Regions from separate parts of the Nitrospira tepida genome, predicted to be linked through region 2. Evidence: riboswitches for the same ligand, from Rfam matches in the RefSeq annotation. Region 2 holds a riboswitch; the other holds the start of a gene.

Region 1 (10,704 bases), 1.6 Mb from region 2:
AGGACCGAGAGAGACGGCCCCAGCGGGTTGATGCTGGCGCTGAAATCCACCAGATCGGACGGACGGCAGCCTCGTTCGCGGGCCGCGCGATAGAGGTTCCCCCCGTGGATGTCCTCCTTCACCACAGCACCAAACAGGCCAGGCCCGCCGCAAGGGCTGAGGCAATCCACATCAGCGACAGGGCTTCGGGAATCAATTCCGGTGTCAGAGGCCGGACGGCCGTGCCGATCATCGGCCTCGCCTTGACGATCCCGTCATAGACGTTCGCACCGCCCAGTTGAACCAGCAAGGCGCCGGCCATGGCCGCTTCCGGCCTGCCGCTGTTGGGACTTGGATGGTGTCCTCCGTCTCGACTCAGCACGACCCAGGCTTGATGCAATCGAGCGAGGCTCCGATAGCGCAGGCCCGCCGCGACAGCGATCAACAGACCGGTCACTCGCGCCGGCAGCCAGTTCATCACATCATCCAACCGGGCCGAGGCCCAGCCGATGTGGCGAAAGGGAGGTTCGGGATGGCCGATCATCGAATCGAGCGTGTTGACGGCCTTGTAGGTCCAGGCCAGCGGTGCTCCCCCGACGGCCAAAAAGAACAACGGCGCGACAATGCCGTCGCTGGTACTTTCCGCCACCGTTTCGACCGTGGCCCTCACGATCTCGCTTTCGGAAAGCGAAGCCGTATCCCGCCCAACGATCCGGCCGACCGCCCGTCTGGCTTCGTCCAACGACCCGCCGACAAGCGCATGCCACACAGCCTTGGCATGGTCCTGGAGATCGCGGGCCGCGAGCGCCAAGAACGAAAAGACCATCTCCACCATCAGCCCAAGCTGCGGATGGAGCTGATGGGCCCCCTGCACCAAGCCCCAGACGAAGCCAAACACAAGACCTGGAACCACCAGCGTGACCGCGACTCCGGCGGAGGTTGCGACAATCCGGTGCCCAACCGTAGACAGCAGGGGTCGTTCGAGCCTGTCGATGAGGCAGCCGATCCACCGGACCGGATGCGGCAGCCATCGAGGATCGCCGATCGCGAGATCCAAGGCGCAGGCCCCGAGGAGGACGGTCATGGTCATCGGCGATCCAAGAAAGCTGGCACAAGGATGAGAAACGCCACCTCCGTCACCTCATTGATGAGGCCGAACACATCGCCGGTCATCCCCCGACAGAGCCGCCAGGACAGCCACGCGATTCCTCTCGCGAGGAGCCCGGCCAGTGCCAGGATGATCAGCCCGCCTGTCAATCCATAGCCCCAGATCAGCCAGGCGGCGGCTGAGATCGTGGCAACGACGACATGCTCGGTTCTCAGAGCAGCGAGAAAGGGTTGCCCCAAGCCCCCATCGGCTCGGGCATAGGGCATCCGCAATCCACCGACCGTCATGGCCCATCGGCCCACCAGCGGCATGCTGGCTACGGCGAGCCACCGGCCTGCATCAGGCAAGGCCGAGAGGCCGAGGTAGCGGAGCCCGAGCGACATGATCAGAGCCACGGCACCCATGGCGCCGACGCTGGAATCGCGCATGATCGCCAACCGCTGCTCCGGCGTCCGTCCACCAGCCCATCCGTCCACCGTGTCGGCCAACCCGTCCAAATGGAGGCAGCGCGTCAATAGAATAAGCAGGAGTATCACCAGCCCATCGCTCACGGATCGGGGGATGGCCATTTCACAGAGGACCATGGCGCCGGCGAGGATGCCTCCCAAGATCAGGCCGACGGTAGGGAACCACATCATTGACCTGGCCAATTGGCCCGAGATGATTGGTTGGTGCCCCCGGCTCACCGGAATCGCGGTCAGGAATTCCCAGGCGACGATCATAGGATGAAGAAACCGAAGCCCAGGACCGGGGACTGAGGACTCAGGACTGAGCACCGATTTCTTGGCCTCCTGAAAAGCATTCCATTTGAATTTCACCTCAGCACTCAGCACTGAGTCCCTCGTTCGGACACGCCCGCTTCGTCGAAGGTGGCCATCTGCGAGTAAATCTTGAGCGCCGCCTGCACCAACCCGATGCCGAGACAGGCGCCTGTCCCTTCACCGAGCCGAAGGTAGAGGTCCAGCAGAGGCGCGAGGCCCAGCCGTTTCAACACAGCCCCATGTCCACATTCGACCGATCGGTGGGACGCGATGAGATAGTCACGGCAAGCAGGAGCCACGCCCACCGCGATCAGCGCGGCCGCTCCGGAGATGAAGCCATCCAAGACCACCGGGATGCGGGCCGCCGCGCCGCCGACTATGAGGCCCGCGATGCCCGCAATCTCGAAGCCACCCACTTTGGCCAGCACGTCGAGCGCGTCGTCCGGGTTGGGCCGATGGAACGCCAGCGCGGCCTCGATCACGCGGATCTTGTCTGACAGCCTGCGATCATCGATCCCGGTCCCTCGTCCCGTCACAGCCTCCACCGGCTCGCTGGTCATCAGGGCGGCGATCGCGGCGCTCGCGGTCGTATTGCCGATCCCCATGTCGCCGGTCCCGAGCAGGCCGATGCCTTCCCTGGCCGCCTCCTGCGCCAACGTGGCGCCGGCTTCCAAGGCCCGGATGGCCTGTTCGCGGGTCATGGCCGGCTCGTGCAGAAAATTTTTCGTGCCGGGCGCGATCTTTCGTCGGATCAAATGGGGAAGGGCGGGAAACTCCACTGCCACCCCGATATCGACGACCCGGACCTCCGCATCGGCATGTCGCGCCAAGACGTTCACCCCAGCGCCGCCGCGCAGGAAATTCAGCACCATCTGCGCCGTCACCTCGATGGGATAGGCGCTCACCCCCTCCTGCACGATCCCATGATCGGCCGCAAACGTATAGACGGCCGCTCTTGGGATGTTCGGCATGAGTTTCCCGGTGAGCATGACATAGCAGGCGGCCAATTCCTCCAAACGCCCAAGACTGCCGGGTGGTTTGGTCAGACGGTCAAGACGGCGCTGCGCCTGCTCCAACAGGCCATGATCGGGCGGCTGAATGAGCGACAACAGATCATCGATGGTCATCACTCCTCCTCTACTTCAGTCTCAACGTCTGGCCGCTCACGATGAAGTGGACCTCATCCGCTTCGGCGGCTATTCGTTGATTGACCCTCCCGGCCACATCACGAAACCGCCGGGCTGATCGACCCAGCGGCACCAACCCGAGGCCGAGTTCATTGCTGACGAGCAGGACCAGGGCTTGGGTCCTACGAATGGCCCGCAGCAGATCGGTGACATGATCGTTCACCGCGTCATCGCGCACCCCCGTCGCGCCCAGGTTGCTCAGCCACAGGGTCAGGCAATCCACGACGATCGCGCGGTACTCCTGTCCCTGTTTTCGAAACCACCCGGCAAGATCGACGGGGACCTCCATCGTCTCCCAATCTGGCGACCTCATACGTTGATGGCGTCTGATCCGCTCGGCCATTTCCCGATCCAGCGCCTGTCCCGTGGCCACGAAGGCCTTGGGCGCCGCGTTTCCCGCCAATTCGAGCGCCGCCTGACTTTTCCCCGATGAGGCTCCTCCCAACACGAGAACCAGTTTGGCTCGCCTTCTGCTTGTCTTCTTCATACCCCTCTTCACGATTTTCGTGGAACGCGTTGGAACGGGCATTCCGACTCTTCCTCTGCAGCTCGACGTGGTTTCCCCACGATTCATAGTGCACGAGCCGATCCAGCGGCAGCCTGACCCGCCACCCAACCGTTTCAAGGTCAGGCCTTCGCGCAAACTCGGACACATAACCGAGACAGAGGTAGGCGAGCACCGTGACCGATTTGGGAATGCCGAGCAGGCGCTTCAAGGCGGTATGATCCATGATGCTGACCCACCCGACTCCGATTCCTTCGGCCCTCGCCGCCAGCCACAGATTTTGAATCGCGCAACAGGTGCTGTAGAGGTCGGTGTCCCTCACGGTGGACCGTCCGAGGACCGCTCGGCCTCCGCGCCGGCGGTTGCAGGTCACGCAGAGATTCACCGGCGCTTCTTCGATGCCTTCGAGCTTGAGACTCCGATAGAGATCGGCGCGCATCCCGTCATACTGCCTCGCCGCCTCATTATTGATCCGGCGAAAGATTCTCTTTACGGCGCGCTTCGTCGTTCGGTGACGCACCACCACGAAGTCCCAGGGCTGCATGAAGCCGACCGACCCGGCATGGTGCGCGGCAGTCAGCAGCCTTCCCAGCACGTCATCAGGGATCGGCGCCGGCAGGAATCCCCGGCGCACATCGCGCCGCTCGAAGATGGCCCGGTACACGGCGCTTCGCTCCATGGGAGAAAACCCGGCATCGGCAGCGAGGGCTTCTTCACCGAGCCGAATAATGGATGGTGGATCAAACACCGGACCTCCCTGTTCTTAGTTCCCGCTCGTCGCAGGGGGATCATCGACCGGCTTCTGAACAAGACTCACATCCCCCGCACTGACTTTCTTGAGGCAATCGGGGCAGAGACAATCCTGGAAGCGGGCCGCGATCCAATCCATCTGGCGTTCCGTCACCCCGACCTGCCCGCACCAACAGCCCCATTGCCCGCACTCGAAGGTCCGGCCGCAGGCTTCGCAGGTCTTTGTGACCGGCCCTTTCATCCGCGCTCCTCGCCAAGCCGACTCCGGCTCGCCAGTCAGAACTCCACTCCCGCTTGCGCCCTGACGCCCTTTCGGAAGGGATGCTTCACCTGCTTCATCTCCGTCACCAGGTCCGCAGCCTCGATCAACTCGGCCTTGGCGCTCCGGCCCGTGACGACCACGTGCTGCATCGGCGGCCGTTCGGACAGGACGGGAAGCACCTCGGACAGGTGGACGTATTCGTGCTGCAGGACGATATTGAACTCGTCGAGGATCACCATCGCGTAGGAGGGATCGCGGAGGAACTCGCAGGCCTTCTCCCAAGCTCGCTGCGCGAAGGCCGTGTCCCGTTCCCGGTCCTGCGTTTCCCAGGTATAGCCTTCTCCCATGCGAAGGAACGTCACGAGCGGACCAAAACTCTTGAGCACCCGCTCCTCCGCCGTGTCGATTGCGCCCTTGATGAACTGCACGACCGCCACCTTCTTCCCATGGCCGACACAGCGGAGCACCATCCCCAGCGCGGCGGTCGTCTTGCCCTTGCCCGCTCCCGTGTAGACGATGAGCAGGCCCTTTTCCTCCTGCGCCCGTTCGATGCGGCGATCCACCGAGGCCTTCAACCGGGCCATCCTGGCCTTGTGCTCTTCATCGTCCGTCATCCGGCCTGCCTCCCCCCCGAGGCGTTTAACCTGCTCTGCCTGGCCGCTTCGACCAGCGCCTCCGCCACCTGCGGCCGGCTGGCAAAATGCAGGTGCGTGTACAGGGCCAGGGTCTTCTTCGTGACCAGCCCGTCCGGTCCCTTGGTTTCACCTCGCGCATCGGTCAATCGGCAGGCATAGTCGAGCGGTCCCGTCGCGCTCAAGGCGGAGTAATGGAATTCATGCCCGCGCACGACCGTGCCCAGCTCACCCAGGATGCAGGGCCGCGAGAATTCGACCGTCCGGTATCCGAGCGTGAGCCCCGATCGTCTCATGCCCGCTTCCGCGGCGAACAGGCCGACCATCTCGTGCGACCGGCCCTTGAAATCGCGGATCGCCTTGGTCAGATACATCAGCCCACCGCATTCGGCGTAGATAACGCCGCCTCGCTCCGCGAAGGATCGGATGGCCCGCTTCATCGCCACGTTCGCAGCCAGTGCTTCCCCGTGGAGTTCCGGATAGCCCCCGCCCAGATACAACAGATCGACGTCGGGCAACGTGTGGTCGCTCATCGGCGAGAAGCGGATCAACCGCGCTCCTTCCGCCTCGAGCAAATCGAGGTTGTCCTGATAGTAAAAGCAGAAGGCTTGATCGTAGGCGATGCCGATCCGGATGTCGCGGCCGGTGTGCTGCTTCACCGGAACGATCGGCGCGGCAGGCAATTCAACGCTTGAGCCGGCCAGATGCTCGATCAGATCCAGATCGACCGTCTCCGCCGCGGCTCGGCCCAGCCGCTCGTAGAGATCGGCCGATCCCCGTTCGATCGCCGTCATCAACCCGAGATGGCGATCGGGAATCGACGCCGATGGATCGGTCCGCAGGTACCCCACGACGGCAACGTTCGTTCGCTGGTCGACCGCTGCTTTCAGGAGACGGTAATGGCCGTCGCTGTTGACCCGATTGAAGAGCACGCCGGCAATGTTGAGCAGCGGATCGAACCGGACAAAGCCTTCGACCATCGCCGCGGCGGAGCGAGCCATGGCGCTGCCGTCGATCACGAGCAGCACCGGCGCGTCGAGCTGTTTCGCCAATTCCGCCGTGCTGCCAAGCTCGTTCACCGGCGAGCTGCTGTCGAACAGCCCCATCATGCCTTCCACGATCGAGAGGTCCGCGCCGGCCGCCGCGCGGGTGAAGATCGCTCGATTGACTTCTCTCCCCAGCATCCACCCGTCCAGATTGCGCGACGGACGGCCGGTCGCCGCCTGGTGGTGGCCTGGGTCGATGAAGTCCGGCCCGGCCTTGAACGATTGAACCATCCGACCTCTGGCTGTGAAGGCAGCCAGCAAGGCCAAGGTCACCGTCGTTTTCCCGACGTTGCTGCCGGTGCCGGCGATAATGATCCGCGGCGCCTTCACGATCACTCCTCAGAAAGTCAGTTTAACCCCGCCAAAGACCGACCGAATGGGCGTGCCGAAGCCGATGATTTCTTCATATTGCTGATCGCCCAGATTCTCGACCCGACCGAAGAGTTGCACGGTCCTGTTGATGTCGTAGGTGGCCGACGCATTCACCACCCCGAACGACCCCAACCTGCCCGCCGGGGCATTGTTCGCATCGTTGTTGCGCGCGCCCACGAACCGATAGTCCACGTGTAATTGCAGCGCTGGAATCGGCTTGTAGCTCACGCCCAAGCTGGCCTGATCGATCGGCACACGGGCCAGCCTGCGTCCGTTCGTGAGATCCCGATTCGACGTATAGGTGTACTGCCCGCGAAAACTGAGCTGCTGTGTCACATCGACCTTGAACGAGGCCTCCCATCCCTGCGTCCTGGCTTCCCCTATGTTCTCCGGCCTCAACAGGGCCCCGGCCACGACGTTCTGGATCAGGTTCTCGAAGTCGTTGTGAAAGTAGGTGACGGAGAGGAACAGTTTGTCCTGCCAGAGAGACTGATCGACTCCCACGTCCCAGCCGTGGCTCTCTTCCGGCTTAAGGTCCGGATTGCCGAAACCGGGAAAAAACAATTGGTTGATCGTGGGCGCGCGAAATCCTGTGGCGTACGAGCCGCGGAACTTGGTCCCCGTTTCCGGAATCCGGTAGCCGCCGGTGATGCGGTAGGTCGTGGCGTCGCCGAAGGTATTGAAACTGTCTTGCCTGACTCCGGCTGTAAACAGCACTCGGTCCTGAAGATTCACCTGCGCCTGGGCAAATCCCGCATGGGATGAAAGAATTTTCGTCGGGGACGTGGCCGGTTGGAAGCTGGGGTTGTCACCCTGCTCGTCGCGATATTGATAGCCTGCTGACAACAGGAGTGGTTTCCCAATCTGGAAGTTATGCTGCCATTCGATTCGACGATTGAGGATCTCGATGTCGGACAGGGTCCGCGGCGAGAGCTGGTTGACGACACCCGTCTCAATGTTCCGCCGCACCGACCCGCCGTCGAACGACAGCCGCTCATGGTTTTGCCCAACGGTCAGCTTCTGCGACCACCAGGAAGTCAGCGGCTGTTCATAGGCGGCACTCAAGATGAGCGTGTTAGTCGTGAACTTCGATCCGAGCACATCGAATTTCGAGGTCGTGGTGACATTGTCGAGAAACACATCCGAGTTCCACCAGCGCGCCGTCACGTCGAGCCGACCGTCTTTCGGCAACGTCACCCCGACCCGTCCCGAACCCTGCCAGTTATGAAACGCATCCCGTTCCGTCGCGCCACGCCGATAGTTGGCCACGGAGAAGTTGCTCGTATCCCAACGGGACAGCGAGAGCGCATAGTCCACCGGGCCTTTGGTCCCCGAGACCTGCCCGCCTTCCCGCAACGTGGCGAACGAGCCGTACTCCATAAATGCGCTGCCGGTGAGCGGCCCCGTTCCCCGCTTGGTGATGATGTTGATCACGCCCCCGATGGCGTCTGACCCGTACAACATGCTTTGCGCGCCGCGCAAAATTTCAATCCGCTCGATGTTCTCGGCCGTGAGATTGGCAAAATTGAAGTCGCCGCTGGTCGGGCTGTTGACGATGGCCCCGTCGATCAGGACGAGGGTGTGGGCCGAGTTGGCTCCGCGGATGCGCACCGTGGCGTTGGTGCCGGGCCCTCCGTTCGAGAAGACGGTGGTGCCTTGAGAGAGGCGCAAGGCGTCCACGACCGTCTTGATCCTCTTCTGCTCCAATTCCTCGCCCTTGATGACCTCGACCGCGCTCGTCACCTGCGTGATCGGAAGCGGCGTTTTCGTCGCACTCACGACGACCTCGCTCACTTCGAGCGGCTCGTCCGCCGGCTCCGCCCACGCCGCCGTTCCCATGCTGCCTCCGGCCCAAACCAGACTTGGAATCACGACACACCATCCCCATGACTTCATACACTCCTCCCCCATGCTCGAAGGGCTGAGCAGATCTGTCCGTCGGCTGGGTCTCCTGACTCGCGGATCGTCGCGATCCCGCGCCTTCCCGGCTTGGACGTCATTCGTCATTGGTCATTCGTCATTCGCGGGAAGTGAGAGATCTTCCCCATTCGATTGACGAGTGACGGCTGACGGTTGACGCCTAAACCAGTGGCTCTTGTGCGGGACCACTCCTCGCTTACAGTGGCGGCACCGTGAGGGCTTTGCACCCTCTTCCCCGTCCCCGACGACTTCTTCCTGACCCCCTCCTTGAAGATTGACCCAGTGACCGTACCCCTATCTTTGACGTTGAGGCGCGGGTACATGCGCCTCAGCAACGCGTCATTCGTGAACCGTCATTCGTCATTTGTTGAGAACACCCCTGTGCGTCGCATTTCCCTCCCCGTCTCGCACGGTTGACGAATGCCGGTTGACGTTCTTACGTCGGTCGTCGCATCCACGCCGGCAACGTCACCCGCGGCCGTCCGGACTCAGGATGGCGGTCGACCAGCACGTCGCATCCATAGACGGCCTTGAGCACGTCCGGCCGGATCACCTCCTCCGGCGTGCCGGCGGCGACTAGCGCTCCCTCCTTCATCATCAACATTCGATCGGCATACTGACCGGCCATGTTTAGATCGTGAGAGATCATCAGCAGGGTCAGCCCCTGTCGATCTGCCAGTCGGCGCAGGAGCGCGCTGATGTCGATCTGGTGCGGCAGGTCCAGAAACGCGGTCGGCTCATCCAGCAGCAGGACCTGCGGCGCCTGCGCCAGCGCGCGGGCGATCCAGCAGCGCTGCCGTTCCCCTCCCGAGAGGTCCGTCACGGCGCGATCCTGCAGGTGGGCGACATCCGTGGCCTCCATCGCCTCCCTTGCGATGTCGAGGTCCTCCTCATCTTCCCACCTGAACCCGGCGCGCCACGTCGATCCATGATGCGGATGCCGGCCCATGAGAACCGTTTCGAGAACGGTGAAGGGAAAGACCTGATGACTCTCCTGTGGCACCATTGCCACCGTGCGGGCGACCTCGTCCTGCGGGATCGTCGCCAGATCGCGTCCGCGCAAGCGGATGGTACCGGCCTTCGGGCGGAGGACTTTGCCCAGCAGTTTCAGCAGCGAGGTCTTGCCAGACCCGTTCGGGCCGACGATCCCGACAAATTCACCGGCTCGGATGTCGAAGGTCAGCTCTCGCACAGCCCACAGCAGCCTGTCTGGATTGTCCGCCGGATAACAAAGGCTCAAGGACCGAACTTCATACATCGGTGTCGAGGTCATGGTCTGAACGCCCGCGGTCGCAAACAATGAGTGCCGTTCATCGGCAACCGCATCCCCGTTGTGTTGCCCATCGTTCACGCCAGCCGATCCCTTCGCCAGAGCAGGAGATAGAGAAAGAGGGGTCCACCGGCGAGCGCCGTGACAATCCCCACCGGAATCTCGGTGGGTGCGAGCAGCGTCCTTGCCGCTGTGTCCGCAACCAGCAGGGCCATGCCCCCGACCAGCGCAGAGGCCGGAAACAGGAGCCGGTGGTCCGCGCCGAACAACAACCGCACGGCATGCGGGACCACCATGCCGACGAAGCCGATCATCCCGCTCACGGACACGACGGCGCCGGTCACAAGGGCCGAGGTCACGAAGAGCCGCTTCTTCACCCGCTCCGTATCGACGCCGCAGGAGCGCGCCGCCTCTTCTCCAAGGGTCATGAGGTTGAGTGAGCGCAGTTGGGTCAAGAGCAGCGCAAGCCCGACCAGGATGTAGCCCAGCAGCACGGTGAGCCCGGGAGAGACCTGCAACGTCAGGGTGCCCATCAACCAGGCCATCAAGCCGAACGATCGGTTCGGGTCCATGAGGAGGGTGGAGAACATGATCAGCGCCGAGAAGATCGCGTTCAGAATCACGCCGGCCAACAGGAGGCTGTGGATCGAGAGGCGGCCTTGGGTCGCGCCCAATCGATACACGAGCAGCAGCGACAGCAACCCTCCGGCGAAAGCGCAGAGCGGAAGCGCCGTGAGGGCCAGGAACGAGGTCCCAATGCCGAAGAGGATCGCCAGCGCCGCCCCGAACGCGGCGCCGCTCGATACCCCGACGACATAGGGATCGGCCAGGGGGTTGCGGAGCAAGGCTTGAAGCACGACGCCGACGCAGGCCAGCGACGCCCCGACGATCACGCTCAACAGGACGCGCGGC
Region 2 (10,704 bases):
ACTCCCTGTTTCCATCCGCAGATCGGGATAGGCGGTGACCATCGGACGAGAGGTCAGGGGATGGGGCTCGACAAGGACCCGAACCCGACAGTGGAACACCGATTCGAGGCGGTCGGCCTGAAGCACCTCATGCGGCGGTCCCAGCGCCGCCGTCAATCCATGGCTCAACAACAGGATGCGATCACAGAGATGGCCGGCGAGATGCAGGTCATGGGTGACGATCACAATCGTCTGTTTCCGCGCGAGCTGCAGGCGGTGCAAGATCCGGAAGCAGGCGACCTGGTGATGGACATCAAGATAGGCCGTCGGTTCGTCCAGAATCAGCACCGGTGTCCGCTGCGCCAGGGCTCTGGCGAGATAGGCCCGCTGTCGTTCCCCGGCCGATATTGAATGGAGGGGGCGATCCGCCAGGTGGGCAATTTCGACCTCGTCCATCGACTGCCGAACGATCTCATGATCCTGCACCGATTCCCATCCCCAACCGGAAAACAGCCCGGTCTCGGAACGATGGGGGTAGCGCCCCCTCAGGACGAGTTCCCGGATGGTCATTGGAAAGGTGATAGGCGCATCCTGGAACACGACGGCGATGCGCCGAGCCCGATCCCGGGGAGTAAGCTGGCTGAGATCCGCTCCGAACATCTGTATCGCGCCGCGTTGCGGGCGGAGCAGGCCCGCCAGGATTTTGACGAGAGAGCTCTTCCCGGATCCGTTTGGACCAAGGACGCCCAGGATTTCTCCTGACCGGACGTCAAGCGACAGATCCTGGATGACCCAGGGAACGGCACGATGAAGCGCGGGATGTGAGGCTGGGTAGTGAAACCAGAGATTCCGGATGGTGTAGGGGCAGGATCGTGGTTGTTCGCTCACCGCAGTCGCGGCGGGCAATGGGCTTGGCATGGAGGTCACCGGCCGAAGAAATGCTCGTGGTGTGCGGATAACAGGAGCCAGACGAAGATCGGCCCGCCGATCAGTGCCGTCACCACTCCGACCGGCAACTCAGAGGGGGCGATCACGGTGCGCGCAATCGTATCGGCGATCATGAGAAACAAGCCTCCTGCGAGGGCCGTGGCTGGCAACAGCCTGCGGTGGTCCGGTCCGATGATGAAGCGGAGGGCATGCGGGATCATCATGCCGACAAAGCCGATCATTCCGCTGACGGCCACGACGATACCCGTTACCACGGCGGTCAACACAAAGAGGCGCCGCTTGGTCCGCTCGATGTCGAGTCCCAGGCTCTGGGCGGTCTCCTCTCCAAGCAAGAGGCAATTGAGGGGCTCGGCATGGAGTGTCAACACGACGGTGCCGAATAGTCCGACGAGGATGGTCAGCCCCATTTGCAACGACCCGGCCGGATGCAAGGACCCCATCAGCCAGGCCATCACGCGGGACAGATGGTCGGGACTGAGCAGCGAGGTCAGAAACATCGTCAAGGCCGAACAGATCGCGTTCACGATCACCCCGGCGAGCAACAGGGTCTGCACCGGCAAGCCTGATCCGGATGAGGAGAGACGATAGACGACGATGATGGACATGACGGCGCCGGCCAATGCCGCGGCCGAAATGCCGGTTCCATCCAGGGCGGTCGTGAGCCAGTCGGACGTCATCGCCAGCGTGGCTCCCAAGGTGGCGCCGCTGGAGACGCCGAGCACGTAGGGGTCGGCGAGCGGATTCCGTACCAGCGCCTGAAGGGTGGCGCCCACGATGGCTAAGGTGCTCCCGACGCAAAAGGCCAGCAGCAGGCGTGGAGCCCGCAAATGGAGCAGGATGGCGGCCTCGGCATCAAATTGACCCTCTCCCTGATGAGTCGGAAACCAGGCGGCGAGCAGCACCTGAACGGATTTGGCGAAAGGAATTGCCTCGGCGCCGAATTGTAGGCAGAGCAGAAAGCCCAGAACGGTGCAGAGGGCCAAACTCCCGATCGTGATCCAAGCACGGTATGGCGAGGAAATGACTGGTTCCTGGTTGGCGGCGGCCAAGTCTTGTTCGCCCAGCGGCGGCGCCATCGGACGATCTGTGGCGTGATCGGACGGTGTCGTGACCACGTTCATGGTCCGGGATTGGAAGAAACGGGATCGGAGTGGAATATTTGAGCCAGGTGTTCCAACCCTTCGACGATGCGCGGACCAGGACGGTCCAGGAGGTCGCTGGCCACTGGCACAAGCCGGTTGTGCCTGACCGCTGACAAGGCGGACCAGGTTCGCCACTGGACCAACTGAGATTCGGAAACCGCTTCCGACTCGCCTGCAGGAAAGAGCAGAACGTCCGGGTTTCTCTTCAGCACCGTCTCCATTGAAAGCCGTGGATAAGCAGTCCCTGTGTCCGCGGCGATGTTGGCGCCGCCCGCAAGTTCGATGACGTGGTGGATAAAGCTGCCGGGTCCGACGGTGATCAGGGGGTCGCTGTTCAGTACGTAGAGCACTGTTGGTCGGGGGCGGCCGGCGGAGGGTGTACTTACCCGCTTAATCCGTTCGCGCAGACGCCCCACCAACGCATCCGCCGTCTTGCCGCGATCAAGAAGCCGGCCCAGCGTCGAGAGATGTCTGAGCACGTCATCCAGGGTGTGGGTCTCGAATGTGAAGACGGGAATTCTTAGTTGTTCCAGCTCTCGAACGGCATCGGCATTCAAGAACCCGCGCGGCGTCAGTAGAAGGTCCGGATTGAGGCGAATTACACGTTCTAGATTCGGCGTTGCCCCGCCGACCTTGGGCAGGGCTGCGGCCTCCGGCGGAAAATTGCAGAACGAGGTCACCCCGACCAGGCGGCTGCCTGCATCCAGCGCAAACAACATTTCCGTGATATTGGGAGCCAGCGAGACGATCCGCCGCGGCGGGTCAGCGAAAAAGACCTTGCGTCCGGCGTCATCCACAAAGGTCCGCGAGCTGACGTTGGCCATGAACGGCATGCCAGTCAAAATGCCGGGTTGGCGGCGTTTCATGTCGAGTGCTCCGGGAGAATCCGCGTATCCAGGCGGCAACACGGACTGGATCGCAAGCCACCACAGGATGGTCGCCGAGAGGGATGAGAACGGACGGGACCGGCTCACAAACAAAAAATCCCCAAGGCCACATCTGACCCTGAGGATTGCACCCGCGTCTTCACCCTCACCGTTCCCCACCCCACGAGGGAACGACAGTCAGTGTCCTGGGTAGGTCTTCTGGCTTCTGGGCTGCCTCCTATGCTCCGCGCCTTCCCGCCGATCGGCAGTGGTCTGTGCGGAGTTCGTTCCCAGTTACAGCGGCGGGACCACGAGGGATTTTCACCCTCTTCCCTTTCCCCAGGCGGCCGTAGTTGTGGCCCGCACTCTAGGAGACAAGTCGAAACGATGTCAAGTTCAATTTTGTTCCGTTTGCTTCGGTCGCGGGCAGTTATGTCATGAGCGCAAAACGGCTTCCTGAGCCGATTCTGGTCAAGCCTGCATTCGGCCAAGCGTTTCCTACGGCGGGCCCAAGTGACCTATGATGGAAAGAATGGCACATCGCTTGCTCCTTCTATCCAACCGGCATCGTGCGCGTCACAGCGATGGGTCGATTGTCGAACATGGCATTGGGCCGACACCAAGTTGGCAGGAGATGGGATCCAAACCGATGAGAAATATGTTGATTACGATTTGCCTCCTGGCGGTGTTCCTGGAGGTGTCCGGTCTGATTTTTTCCGTGAAGCGCGAGGGGCCGAGCGAGGTCTTCCGCCGGCTTGCTCAAATGCCGGACGTTCGTTTGGAAAGCCCTTTGCAGAACGGTTATTTTCTTCTGGTCGGGTTTACGGCCGATACCGCCATGGATCCGGTCCAGGTCGGCTATGAAATCTGGTTGGAGGCGGAAGCGCATCGCGGCCTTCGGCATTTCGACCTGGAGAAAGGCGCGCGATCCGCCCTCCACATCACGATCGGCCCGGATGACGTCGTGCCGGAGTGGTTCGCAGCCGATCCGGTTCGGTCGTTTCAGGAACAGGGCGTGACGATGCGCACGTCCATGACACGATATGCGGTCTTGGTCGATCGATACCGGCAATGGTTGAGCATGCCGTTCGAGGATTGGGGGTTCGGCCATCCGGCCAGCCCGCGGTTCACGGAAATCATGGCGGCCCACCGGCTGTTTATTGGAGAAGGATTCGCGCATAGTGCGGCGAAGGGGTCCTCCCGCCTGCAACAGGATACGATCGCCTGGCGGCGTGTGCTGGCTGACGCCAAGACCATTCCCATGAAAATTATGGCCGCGACGATGGTGGACGACAATGTGAGCCTCCTTTCCAAGGCGCTCGCCAAGCCGGACCCCGATTCCGCGGTCCTGGCCACGGCCAAACAAATCAGCCATGCGCTGACCCGCGAAGAAGGCGCGATGCGCTGGCCGATCCAGAATGAATTCGTGCTGGGACTGGCCCGGCGGGATGAACTCTTATCGGTCGAGAATTTTATCGGGGCCGACGATGCCGATCACAATCGGCGGTGGTTGGCGCAGGCGGCCGGCCTGCACGCCGACGCGTTCACGAGGGTCCAGCACCCTGCCTCCAAGACCTTGTTCGGCATGACGTTGGAAACCCAACGGACCTGGGACGCCTATGCGACCTATTATGACGCGCTCATCACGTCGTCGGCAGTCCTGCATAGTCCCCTCCCCCGTTTGCACGACGTGACCAAGGGGTCGAATCGCACGTTGTTCGAGCACTTGCTCAACCCAATCGAGTTTGATCCCTCTTGGGAGTCGTTCACGCAGAGATTGTTGGCGACCGATGCCAAGCTGCGGCTGACGGCGCTTCAAGTGCTTATGCGAAGCGTGCGCGGCACGGAGAAGATTGCTGAACGGATCAGTCAGGCCGGACCGGAATACTTCGACCCCTTTTCGGGACTCCCGATGTTATGGAGTCCTTCCCATCGCCGGTTGTACAGTGTCGGGAAAGACGGGCTGGACGACGGCGGAGACAGCACCTTCGATATCGTCACCCCCGCGCTTCCTGAGCCGACACAAGCGTCCGGCGGTCCAGATCGCAGTCGTCCTCGTGGTGTGCGGCACGGTTGAATTGACCTCGCGCCGTCCGGCCACTCGATCTTCCTGACCAGAGGACCAACCGAACCGCTGAGAACCGTTGGGACTTGTCCGTCAGCCTGGCCGCGTGATAACATGTCACAATTTCAGACCGGCGAAACCAAGGAGTCTGCCGTGGCCTATCGTTGTGATGTGTGCGGAAAGGGGCATCGGACCGGCAACAATGTCAGCCATGCCAACAATAAGACGAGGCGGGTGTTTAACCCCAATCTGCAGCGCGTTCACGCGATCGTGAATGGATCTCGCACGCACCTCCGTGTCTGTACCCGTTGTTTGCGATCCGGCGTCGTGAAGAAAGCCGGGTGAAGGCCGTCGCCGTTCCTTCCTCACTGCCCTCCGACTGCTGATCCGTTGTTATCCGCCGGGTTGATCGATCCGGCGGATGTCCGCTGTTCCAGCCGTTTCACTGCCTGTTGGAGTCGAACCCATTCTTCCGGTTGGAGGGAAACAAACTCGACGCCGAAGAACTTTCCCCTGGTCCAGCGGACAATGGCCTGGTCGATGCCGAGGGGCGCCTCGTGATCGGAGACGTAGATACGGAGTTCCAGCACCGTTCCCGCCAAGGCATGGGTGGAAGACTCGATCCGGCATCCGCGCACGGACAAATCGACCACGCTGCCTTCTCCTCCCGTGACATTGGTCGAGGTAAACGAGCTTCTGAATTGAACGGGAAAGCGGGGGACTGCTCTGGCGTCATTCATATGAGATCGGTGGGCGCGGGTGTTGCGCTTGGTATTCTGCCGAGGCGGAGATCGATTCTCCAATCTTTTTTGTGATTCGTGCGTCCTGCCCGACGATTCCTGCCCGTGATGAGGAAGCCTCGACATTGACGGCCGGGTGGCGTAGCCTGTCCGAAGCACCGTCTCTCAACTCGATCCTTTGAGCTGGTGAACATGACCCTTTCACGGTCCAGACCAACCGCGCCGGCTGAAGCCAACCATTCCAGGCCGTTATGGGAGCATTTCCCCCATCAAGCCGATATGGGCGTGCGCGGAATCGGTCCGACCAAAGAGGCGGCATTCGAAGCCGCGGCGATGGCGCTCACCGCCGTCACGACCGACCCTCAAGGGGTGAGCCCCGTGGAGGCCGTCACCGTCCGCTGTGAGGCGCCCGACGACGAGTTGTTGCTGGTGGATTGGCTGAACGCGCTGGTGTACGAAATGGCCACGCGCAGGATGCTGTTCAGCCGCTTTGAAGTCCGTCTGTCGGATCATCGGTTGGAGGCCACTCTATGGGGAGAGCCGGTCGACCCGGCACGGCACAGTCCGGCCGTCGAAGTGAAGGGCGCGACCTATACGAGCCTCGCCGTGGCCCAGGATCGCCAGGGGCTGTGGACGGCGCAATGTGTGGTGGATGTCTGACGATGAAGTCTCTGCGAGAGGAACATGGATCTCAATTGGCTGACGCGCCAATCGGCGTGTGAGTGGCAGATTCGTCCGTTCGGGGCCATGCGCGTGCCGGGCATCATCTATGGAACCGAGGCGCTGGTACGGGAGATGGATGACAAGGTCTATGAGCAGGTGACGAATGTCGCCACGCTCCCCGGCATCGTCAAGGCGTCCCATGCCATGCCGGACGCCCATTGGGGCTACGGATTTCCCATCGGCGGCGTCGCCGCGTTCGATCCGGATGAAGGAGGGATCATTTCAGCCGGCGGGGTCGGGTTCGACATTTCGTGCGGGGTCCGCACGCTCATCACCGGGCTCACAACCGGGGAGGTCGAACCGGTCAAGGAGCGGTTGGCAGACAGGCTCTTTCAACACGTGCCGGCCGGTGTCGGCAGCACCGGCCTGTTACGCCTGAAGCCGGCGGAGATGGACGCGATGTTGACGGGCGGCGCACGATGGGCCGTCAGGCAGGGCTATGGCCGCACCGCCGACCTGGAACGGACGGAAGAGCAAGGCTGCATCGCGGGAGCCGTCCCGGCCGCCGTGTCGGATCGTGCCAAGAAACGACAGCAGGACGAAATGGGCACGCTCGGGTCCGGAAACCATTACCTGGAAGTTCAACGGGTCGCGCGGCTGTTCAATCATCAGATCGCCGCAGCCTTCGGGCTTCGGGAGGGCGATGTGGTCGTCAGCATTCACTGCGGCTCCCGCGGACTCGGCCATCAGATCGGGACAGAATTTCTCAAGACCATGGCGGTCAGCGCCGCCCGGTACAAGATTCACGTGCCGGACCGGGAGCTGGCCTGCGCGCCGATCCATTCTGAGGTGGGACAGGAGTATCTGGGGGCGATGCGCGCGGCCATGAATTGCGCGCTGGCCAATCGACAGATCATCACCCATTTGGTCAGGCAGGCGTTCGCCGAGGTGTTGCCGCAAGCCGACCTGAACCTCCTGTATGACGTATCGCACAACACCTGCAAAATTGAGGACCATGTTGTCGACGGGGTCGCCAAGCGTGTGTTTGTCCATCGGAAGGGAGCGACGCGAGCATTCGGTCCCGGCCATCCGGACCTGCCTCCGCCATTCAGAGACATCGGACAACCGGTGTTGATCGGGGGAACCATGGGCACCGCCTCGTATGTGCTGGTGGGGACGCGGGAAGGGATGGCGTTGGCCTTTGGCTCCGCCTGTCACGGGGCGGGCCGCAACATGAGCCGGCATCAGGCCCTTCGCCAATGGCAGGGCCGCGATGTCGTCAAGGAACTGGGCCTGCGTGGGATCGTGATCCGCAGTCCGTCGCTCCGAGGGGTCGCCGAAGAAGCCCCTGGCGCCTATAAAGATGTGACTGAGGTCGTGCAAGCAGCCGATGCGGCGCGTCTGGCTGGTACCGTTGCGCGTCTGGAACCGATGGTCTGTATCAAGGGGTAGCAGCGAGTCAGGTTGCAGAGGCCGCCCTGGGTGATGGTCTTGTCGGCTGTGAAACCCGCTGCCGCTGTCCGACCGTTCGGAAAATGGCGCGCACCTGTTCGATGCCGGGGATCGCATGGCCGAACGGGCTGGGCACCTTCCCTCGCACGAGCATCCGCAAGCCCAACGGGCCGACTTGAACCAGCCGGTTGATGTCGAAGCCGACGACCTTTAACGGCATCAGAGCTTCGTTGAGGCGTCCGTCCCGTTCGATAAGCTGCCGGAATCCGACGATGTGCCTCGCGCCGCCGGTCTCTGTGGCGCCCTGCTGCAGCGATGCGCGACGAAGCCGGATGATCGCCTCCATCGGTTTCACGTCCTTCGGGCAAACCTGCACGCAGAAATTGCATCGGGTGCAGTCCCAGATGCCGTCGGTATCCTGAAGCTGTTCAATCCGAAACCGTTTGACGTGCAGCGGCTCTCGGGGGTCCGCAAGGAACCGCTCCGCCTTCGCCAAGGCCGCCGGACCTAGAAATCCTCGTGAGACCTCATGAGTGGTGCAGGCGGCCACACAGGCTCCGCACATGATGCAGGCGTCCACATTGTGGAACTGAGCCTGGCTGGGGAAGATAATCATTTGCCCGCTTGGACCAGACGCCACCGCGCTCTTCGAGGACAGCCAGGGCGCCACCGATCGGATCTTGTTCCAGAACGGCGACATGTCCACGACCAGATCCTTGATGACCGGCATGTTGCGGAGCGGTCCGACCGCCACCTGTCCGTGGCGCTCAAACTCCTGACGCACGGACGTGCGACAGGCGAGCTTCTCGGACCCGTTGATGTCCATGGCGCAGGAGCCGCAAATCGCGGACCGGCAGGAATAGCGCAAGCTCAACGTGCCGTCGACTTCATTCTTGATGCGGATCAGGGCTTCCAACACGGTCATGCCGCGGTGGATGTCGAGGCGAACGTCCTGCCAGGAAGCACGGTCGCCGGTTTCAGGGTTGAACCGGAGGAGGCGGAAGGTCAGGCGCATAGAAGGGAGTTACCCGATCTCAAACACTTTGGGATACTGCGTGAGGTTGCGGCAGCCGTCGGAGGTCACGAGGACCATGTCTTCGATCCGCACGGCGCCGAGTCCGGGATAATAGAGCCCCGGCTCCACCGTGACCACATGGCCTTCCTGGAGCCTGGATCCGTTGCGGCTGATCCGGGGCGCTTCATGGATGTCCAATCCGACCCCATGGCCCGTGCCGTGGAAATAGCCTTGCATGCGTCCGTTGACGAGGCCGGTGCGGTAGCCCGCCGCTTCGAACCGTTCGCAGATCCGCTGGTGGATCTTGACGCCATCGGCTCCATCCCGGATGGTGTCGATCGCTTCCTCCTGCGCATCCAGGACGGTTTGGTACAATCGCCGCAGCTCCGGCGAAACCGTGCCTCGCACGACGGTTCGCGACATATCGGCGAAATAGCGGCTGGTGGCGGACCGCGGGAACACGTCGAAGATGATGCTCCGATCGGCCGGCAACGGCCCGCTGCCCTCGTCGTGCGGATCGCAGGCCTGCTCACCGCCCGCCACGATCGTATGTTGCGCGACACAGTCGTGCTCCATGAGCCGCACATTGATCAGTTTTTTTACCCGCTCGGACGTGAGCGGGTCGCCGTCAATCCAGAGCATCCCGTCCCGCGGAGTCGCCCGGCGGAGCAGGTCATGGGCGGCGGCGACCGCCTGTTCCGTGGCGCGTTGAGAGGCCTCGATGTGGAGGACTTCCTCCGCCGTCTTGATCACCCGCTGTTCAAAAAACGGCTCTTTCTTGCTCTCCAGGCGATATCCCAACTCCTGCAGCCGCACGGCATGACCGAAGGGGAAGTTTGACGGCACGAGGACCTGATCCACTCCCCGCTCCCGAAGCAGCACGTGGGCGACGTCCATCGGGCCCGGCTGGTGAGAGGCCTCGGCCTTGGCTCGTCGCTCGAATTCCGAGTAAGACAGGACCTGGTCCACCTTGGCTTGGTGGCGCGCCCGATCCATTTCCAGATCGCTCATGACGAGCAGGCGCTCACCCTTGATGTCAACGTATAAGAACGGATCCGGGGCGATGAACCGGGTGGCATAATAGAGGTTGGAATCGGCTTCGCTGGCTGCGTAGAAGAGGGTCGCCCTGGTGCTCATCTGGGCTGTCCGTTCGTGAGACATGTGTACGCCTGTCTGAAAATCACGACCAATTCGATGCTAGCATGCAGGGGGGGTCAATACAAGTTGCCGCCGGGAACGCGGCTCGGCGCGTCGATCTCTGACGACGGGGCGGGAGCCGCTTCGTCGGAGCCGGTGATGAACTCTTTCGGCATTTTGAACGTATTGCGCAGAACATCGTAGGCCAGAGATGCGAGGCTGGAGAGGCCTTCTCCCAGGGACTTCATCGGCAGATAGGTGACCTCCGGATCGTCCATGGATCCTTTGGCTTCAAAGAAGGCCGTGGCGATGCCCGTCCGGTCTCCCGCAAAAAGACGCCCGAACAACGGAATGTTTTTGACGAACTTGGAGTAGGAGCCGAAGGGGCTGACGGCGTACACCATCTCGAGTTGATCCGTCGGAAGGTCGTAATGCCCCGCGCCGCTGATCTTGACCACGGGACTGTCCAGCACAAGCCGATCGCTGTCGCAGCGGCCGTTCTGCATGACGATGGACGCGGTGAGCTTGTCGAACGGCAAGCCGTCCTTTTCAAGATCGATCTGGCCCTGGAGGACGGCGGGCAGATTGAGGATGCTCAGAATTTTCCACAGAGCCCGCTTCTGGGATTTGAAGATGCGGCCGCCGGTGACGAGCACCTCGGCGTCTCCGGACAAAGTCGGAAGCATGCCGTGCGGGT

The links. A riboswitch is a leader RNA that binds a small molecule or an ion and turns the genes downstream of it on or off. The one in region 2 is predicted to bind cobalamin.
Region 1: it holds a riboswitch for cobalamin, as region 2 does, so the genes downstream of both, QWI75_RS21595 (TonB-dependent receptor plug domain-containing protein) here and QWI75_RS13830 (ABC transporter substrate-binding protein) in region 2, are expected to answer to the same signal.

Annotation. Positions count from the first base shown of each region.
Region 1 covers NZ_OX365700.1:4,541,676-4,552,379, forward strand. The annotation lists gene cobD (threonine-phosphate decarboxylase CobD) at 1-122, opposite strand, end outside; gene cbiB (adenosylcobinamide-phosphate synthase CbiB) at 119-1,069, opposite strand; gene QWI75_RS21560 (adenosylcobinamide-GDP ribazoletransferase) at 1,066-1,920, opposite strand; gene cobT (nicotinate-nucleotide--dimethylbenzimidazole phosphoribosyltransferase) at 1,914-2,978, opposite strand; gene cobU (bifunctional adenosylcobinamide kinase/adenosylcobinamide-phosphate guanylyltransferase) at 2,986-3,522, opposite strand; partial or broken gene bluB (5,6-dimethylbenzimidazole synthase) at 3,626-4,219, opposite strand; gene QWI75_RS21580 (cysteine-rich CWC family protein) at 4,304-4,531, opposite strand; gene cobO (cob(I)yrinic acid a,c-diamide adenosyltransferase) at 4,567-5,166, opposite strand; gene QWI75_RS21590 (cobyrinic acid a,c-diamide synthase CobB) at 5,163-6,560, opposite strand; gene QWI75_RS21595 (TonB-dependent receptor plug domain-containing protein) at 6,570-8,498, opposite strand; cobalamin riboswitch at 8,526-8,801, opposite strand; gene QWI75_RS21600 (ABC transporter ATP-binding protein) at 8,959-9,873, opposite strand; gene QWI75_RS21605 (FecCD family ABC transporter permease) at 9,870-10,704, opposite strand, start outside.
Region 2 covers NZ_OX365700.1:2,898,483-2,909,186, reverse strand. The annotation lists gene QWI75_RS13840 (ABC transporter ATP-binding protein) at 1-897, opposite strand, end outside; gene QWI75_RS13835 (FecCD family ABC transporter permease) at 903-2,042, opposite strand; gene QWI75_RS13830 (ABC transporter substrate-binding protein) at 2,045-2,935, opposite strand; cobalamin riboswitch at 3,128-3,321, opposite strand; gene QWI75_RS13825 (hypothetical protein) at 3,594-5,012, shown strand; gene rpmB (50S ribosomal protein L28) at 5,154-5,345, shown strand; gene QWI75_RS13815 (PilZ domain-containing protein) at 5,366-5,740, opposite strand; gene QWI75_RS13810 (archease) at 5,933-6,400, shown strand; gene QWI75_RS13805 (RtcB family protein) at 6,425-7,855, shown strand; gene QWI75_RS13800 (succinate dehydrogenase/fumarate reductase iron-sulfur subunit) at 7,863-8,870, opposite strand; gene QWI75_RS13795 (M24 family metallopeptidase) at 8,880-10,007, opposite strand; gene QWI75_RS13790 (YhdP family protein) at 10,085-10,704, opposite strand, start outside.